DNA from 2 places in the Erwinia sp. E_sp_B01_1 genome. Region 1 is predicted to be linked to the other one. Evidence: predicted binding sites of a transcription regulator. Region 1 holds the regulator's gene; the other holds the start of a gene.
What was found. The regulator CRP, encoded in region 1, controls carbon source genes, mostly activating them, when cyclic AMP is high. The targets are predictions, from matches to a motif close to ATGTGANNNNNNTCACAT.

Region 2: a site for CRP is predicted at 1,684-1,701, ahead of psiE (phosphate-starvation-inducible protein PsiE). Genes of this name have one in related genera too.

Annotation. Positions count from the first base shown of each region.
Region 1 is NZ_CP142208.1:409,447-412,560, forward strand. It holds gene VRC33_RS01795 (YccS/YhfK family putative transporter) at 1-1,146, opposite strand, end outside; gene crp (cAMP-activated global transcriptional regulator CRP) at 1,205-1,837, opposite strand; gene VRC33_RS01805 (OsmC family protein) at 2,146-2,547, shown strand; gene VRC33_RS01810 (phosphoribulokinase) at 2,557-3,114, opposite strand, start outside.
Region 2 is NZ_CP142208.1:4,420,047-4,423,160, reverse strand. It holds gene VRC33_RS20550 (YjbH domain-containing protein) at 1-1,588, shown strand, start outside; gene psiE (phosphate-starvation-inducible protein PsiE) at 1,765-2,163, shown strand; gene ubiC (chorismate lyase) at 2,288-2,827, shown strand; gene ubiA (4-hydroxybenzoate octaprenyltransferase) at 2,817-3,114, shown strand, end outside.

The DNA.
Region 1 (3,114 bases):
CAGCGCCAGGGAGCTGGCAAAGGTCAGCATCACGGCGAACCGGCCTGCGGTTCGCAGGGCTGCGGATTTCAACGACAGATAGCTTTTGATGGCGGGCAGCAGAGGCAGCCGGCGTTGCCGATCGGCCATTAAGTCCCGCTGATAGAGAGGGCGCTGCGTGCGCAACACCCGTCCGATACGGCTGAAATGGTAATAGCAAAAGGTCCCAACCGGATTATCCGGATTCTGACGCGAAATTTTCTCCAGCGCCTGCAACTGTTTTTCCATGGTGAAACGGTTGGGCAGCTTGTGATAGAGGATATCGTCGGCCAGTTCACGCAGCCTGGCAGCTATAGTCTGAGCATTCCAGCGAATGACCGCTTCAGCATGGCTCTGCTCAACCAGTTTTTGCACCTCCTCCGGCTGATGCAGACTGACTGAGATATGTTCCTGCAAATCCAGCGCCACCTGAAATGCCCGGGTTAGCCGTTTATGATGGTTATAACGGGTAGCTGACAGCATGTGCATTTGCTGATAGCAGGTGGTGATCAGGTCGACAGCTTTCTGCTGTCGTATCAGCAGCGGAGGCAGGGCCTTTTCAGGATCGGTAAGCCGGGTCAGCAGGGTATATTTGGCTTCGCAATAGCCCGCCAGCTCCCGGTAGAGCAGGCTGAGAGTTTCGCGCATCGGCTGCTCTTTCCACAGCCAGAACCAGAACCAGTTAAAGACTCCGTACCAGATTGTGCCCAAAATATAGAGCATCGGCGGTTCCCAGACGGGCATACGTCCGGCCAGACTCAGCGTAAAAATTGCAGCAATCAGCGAGCCTGGCAGCAAACGCCCATGCAGCGGGCTTAGCTCCCCGGTAATGCCCAGCAGCATCGCCATCGTAAAGAGAATAACCGGCAGGGGAACGGCATGGCCGCCAAGGTACTGGATCAGGAAGCTGCTGAAGGCAAACAGGCTTCCGCCGACAATCAGGCGTTTGAAAAAACGTTTATGAGGCGTATCGAGACCAGCAATATTGCAACAGGCAGGCACTAAGGAAAAGAGTAAACCTCTCTGCAAATCGCCCAGCAGCCATCCTGTAGCCACGGGTAAACAGAGCACCAGCGTCTGGCGCAGTGCGTAATTAACTTCTGGGTGATAAATGATTCGACGCCACATCACTCCGTACCAAATAAAACGGCGCAACAGTAACTGTTGCGCCGTGGATCAGAGCCGATTAGCGAGTGCCGTAGACAACGATCGTTTTACCGTGTGCCGAGATCAGGTTTTGATCTTCCAGCATTTTCAGAATACGCCCTACCGTTTCACGTGAGCAGCCAACGATCTGCCCAATTTCCTGGCGGGTGATTTTGATCTGCATGCCGTCCGGATGCGTCATGGCGTCGGGTTGCTTCGCCAGGTTCAGCAGGGTTTGCGCGATGCGACCTGTCACATCGAGGAAAGCTAAATTGCCCACTTTCTCAGAAGTCACCTGCAGACGACGCGCCATCTGTGAAGAGAGACGCATCAGAATGTCAGGGTTAACCTGAATCAGCTGACGGAATTTTTTGTAGGAGATCTCAGCCACTTCACAGGCTGTCTTCGCACGTACCCACGCGCTGCGTTCCTGACCCTCTTCGAACAGGCCAAGCTCGCCAATGAAGTCACCCTGATTGAGGTAAGAGAGGATCATCTCTTTGCCTTCTTCATCCTTGATAAGTACCGCTACTGCGCCTTTGACGATGTAGTAGAGCGTTTCCGCCTTTTCACCCTGATGAATCAGCGTGCTTTTGGAGGGATACTTATGAATATGGCAATGTGACAGGAACCATTCAAGTGTCGGGTCTGTTTGCGGTTTGCCGAGAACCATTCGCTGTTATCCTCTGTTGTAATCGTGCCTAAATACAGGGGCAGAGTTCCCTGCCAGGCGTTGAAATAGTCAAGCGTTTCCCATCAGGAAATTTATTCGGGCCTCTGTCAAAAGCCTGGCTCGTTATGTCGTCCCGTTTCGTCATGCATGTAGAGTACTGACGAATATATTACAGCTTTGTTTGTAGCACAGCTTTCAATGGGTGTCTTCTGTTGTCTCGCTTCAGCATAGTGCGAAAACTGCCGCATTGCCGTTTTTCAGGGTAAAGCGTAATCTGAGGTTAACTGAATGAATTAGAGGAACTTGTTATGCAGGCTCGGGTAAAGTGGGTAGAAGGGTTAACGTTTTTGGGAGAATCCTCATCGGGACATCAGGTGTTGATGGATGGGAATTCAGGCGATAAGGCACCAAGCCCGATGGAAATGGTGCTGATGGCCGCGGGCGGATGCAGCGCAATAGATGTGGTTTCCATCCTGCAGAAGGGCCGTCATAACGTCAGGGATTGCGAGGTTAAGCTAACTTCAGAGCGCCGTGAGGAAGCACCCCGCCTGTTTACCCATATCAATATGCACTTTATTGTCAGCGGTGCAGCGCTGGCTGATAAGGCCGTAGCGCGTGCTGTGGATCTCTCCGCTGAGAAATATTGCTCTGTTGCGCTGATGTTAGGAAAGGGCGTGGAGATCACCCACAGTTATGAAGTGATTGAATAACAGGATAAGTCACTGCATCACCGTTTTGCTGCTGCCCCGCACTGTCGGGGCATCACTCAATTTTTTCCCCTGGATCAGCCGTTTCACCAGCGGCCCCATGATCAATTCCATCGCCAGCCCCATTTTTCCACCCGGCACCACTAATGTATTGATGTGGGAGATAAAAGACCCCTGTAGCATCGACAACAGGTAGGGGAAATCAATATCCTCCAGCGCCTGGAAGTGGATCACTACAAAGCTCTCATCCAGCGAGGGAATGGCTCGCGCAGCGAAGGGGTTAGAGGTATCTACAGTGGGGACGCGCTGGAAGTTGATGTGTGTGCGCGAGAACTGTGGGGTGATGAAATTAATGTAATCTTCCATAGAGCGCACTACCGAATCCATTACCGCCTCGCGGGAGTGCCCCCGTTCACTGGTGTCGCGCACTAATTTCTGGATCCACTCCAGGTTAACGATGGGGACCACGCCGACCAGCAGGTCAACATGCTGTGAAACGTTATCGGTAGGCGTCACGACACCGCCGTGCAGGCCTTCATAAAACAAAACGTCGGTAGGTTCAGGCAGGGG
Region 2 (3,114 bases), 790 kb from region 1:
AAACCCGTTCTGTGAAGCCGACAGCAATTACTGCAATCGCTCTGAAAGCAGTGGTACAGCCGGATCGGTAAACGGCAAAGACATGTTCAAAGGCCCGGCGGCGATTTTCGGCGGCGTGGAGTATCAGACGCCGTGGCAGCCGTTGCGACTGAAAGCCGAATATGAAGGCAACGATTATCAGGATGACTTTGCCGGACGCCTGGAGCAGAAAAGCAAAATCAACGTCGGGGCGATTTACCGCCTGACCGACTGGGCCGATGTTAACGTCAGCTATGAGCGTGGCAACACCTTTATGGCCGGCTTTACGCTGCGCACCAATTTCAACGATCTGCATACTGCCTCAATTGACTCAGCAAAACCGGCCTATAAGCCTCAGCCGCAGGGTGAGTTCCTGGAGCCCACCACCGTGGCTAACCAGCTGACCGATCTGAAATACAATGCTGGTCTGACTGCTCCGAATATTCAGGTCAAAGGCAATACGATGTATGCCTCTGGCCAGCAGTCGAAATATCGCAATACCCAGGAAGGGATCGATCGTGCCAACGTGATCCTGATGAACAACCTGCCTTCTGGTGTCGACACGCTGAACGTCACCGAAACCCGCAACCGGATGCCTCAGGTAACCACCCAGACCAGCGTTGCCAGCCTGCGTCAGCAGCTGGAAGGTTATCCGCTGGGCAAAGAGCAGCCTCTGGATCAGAAACGTATTGAACCTGTGGAACCGGGTCATACTCAGCAGGGTTATTACATCGACGGCGATCGCTTCAACTACAGCCTCTCGCCGGTGCTTAACCAGTCTGTGGGGGGACCAGAAAGCTTCTACCTGTATCAGGTCGGGGTGATGGGCAATGCCAGCTACTGGCTGACCCAACACTTGTTAATTGACGGCAGTGTGTTTGGCAACCTGACTAACAACTACGACAAGTTCAATTACAACGGCGCACCGAATGACTCTTCACTGCCTCGCGTGCGTACCCATATCCGCGATTACGTGGAAAACAACGTCTACGTTAATAACCTGCAAGCCAACTACATGCATGAGCTGGGTAACGGCTTCTATGGCCAGGTTTACGGTGGCTATCTGGAAACCATGTATGGCGGCGTAGGGGGCGAAGTGTTGTACCGTCCGCTGGACTCTGACTGGGCGTTTGGCATCGATGCCAACTACGTTAAGCAGCGTGACTGGGACAACATGATGCAGTTTAACGATTACTCAGCCAAAGTGGGTAACGTGACGGCTTACTGGCGGCCTTCGTTCTTCAACAATCAGGTGCTGGTAAAAGCGAGCGTGGGCCAGTATCTGGCCGAGGATAAAGGCGCGACCGTGGACATCTCCCGTCAGTTCGACAGTGGGGTGATTGTGGGTGCTTATGCCACCAAAACCAACGTCTCGGCAGAAGAGTATGGTGAAGGTGATTTCACCAAAGGGTTCTATATTTCGATTCCAATGGATCTGTTTACCGCTTCGCCAACGCGGGGCCGTGCGCAGGTCAACTGGACGCCGCTGACGCGTGATGGCGGTCAGATGCTGGGCCGTAAGTATCAGCTGTATGACATGACCACCGATCGCGATATCGATTTCCGCTAAAAGCAGTGGCCGGGGGCGTCAGGGGGGCAAAACGTTTATGCCGCCCGGCCTCCTGTTTTTCCTGCCTGCATCAGCATGAAAGCGCTAAGCAAAACTTGTGAACTGGCTCACACTAAAGCATATTGTGCTCATCAGGATTATTCTGACGGATACAGTGACTTTAAGGGGTTTTTCACATGATTACCGCCACGCGCATCGCCTGGTTTCTACAGATGTTACTGAATATCGGACTGATATTTTTAGCCTGTATTCTGGCAATCTTTTTGGGTAAAGAGACCTTACATCTGGCAAACGTGTTACTCAACACTGGCGAACAGACTTCCTCTTATCTGCTGATCGAAGGGATAGTGATTTACTTTCTCTACTTCGAGTTTATTGCGCTGATCGTCAAATATTTCCAGTCGGGCTATCACTTCCCTCTGCGCTATTTTGTCTATATCGGCATCACGGCCATTATCCGGCTGATCATTGTCGATCACAAAAACCCGCTGGATACGCTGGCCTACTCCATTGCCATCCTGATCCTGGTCGTGACGTTATGGCTGGCGAACAGCAACCGGCTGAGACGCGAATAATCTTCCGGCGCGCTGACAGGGCGCGCCCACTTCTGGTGAAAACCGCACAATTTCCTCCCTGCTTCTGTGTTCTCTCACAACCTCTGCGTTACACTATGGCAAAATTTTTGTCCGGAGATGCCTGATGGACCTTAACGCGCTGTCGCAACTGCGCGCCCTTGAGTGGCTGCCTGCCAACTCGCCGCTGCTTACTGCACCTCTGCTGGACTGGCTGATGGAAGAAGACTCCATGACCCAGCGTTTTGAACGGCACTGCCAGAAGGTGACGGTCAACGTGGTACGCGAGGGATTTATTGGCCCGGAAGAGGTGGGTGAGGAAGTGGCATTACTGCCGCAGGAATCCCGTTACTGGCTCCGTGAAATTCTGCTGTGCGGGGATGGTGAGCCCTGGCTTGCCGGACGCACCATAGTGCCGGAATCCACATTAATTGGCCCGGAACAGATGCTGCAGCAACTGGGAACCCGGCCTCTGGGGCGCTATCTGTTTGCTTCATCCACGCTGACGCGCGATTTTATTGAACCCGGCCAGCACAAGGGATTATGGGGGCGCCGCTCACGGTTGCGCCTCTCTGGTAAACCTCTGTTGCTGACCGAACTGTTTTTACCTCCGGCACCGCTCTATCGGTCTTTGCCGGAAGCAGGGAGCCTGTTACGTGGAGACTAGTGTGCCAGTGAGTAAATTCCAGGCTTACAGCCGTCTGATGCGCATCGACAAGCCGATTGGCTCCCTGCTGCTGCTGTGGCCCACCTTCTGGGCGTTGTGGCTGGCAGGCGGGCAAATCCCGCCGCTGAAGGTGCTCATCGTCTTCACCCTCGGCGTCTTTTTTATGCGTGCCGCGGGCTGTGTGGTGAATGATTACGCCGACCGGAAGATTGATGGTCACGTTAAACGTACCAGGGCGCGCCCTCTGCCCAGCGGGGCGGTAACCTCTAAAGAAGCTAAACTGCTGT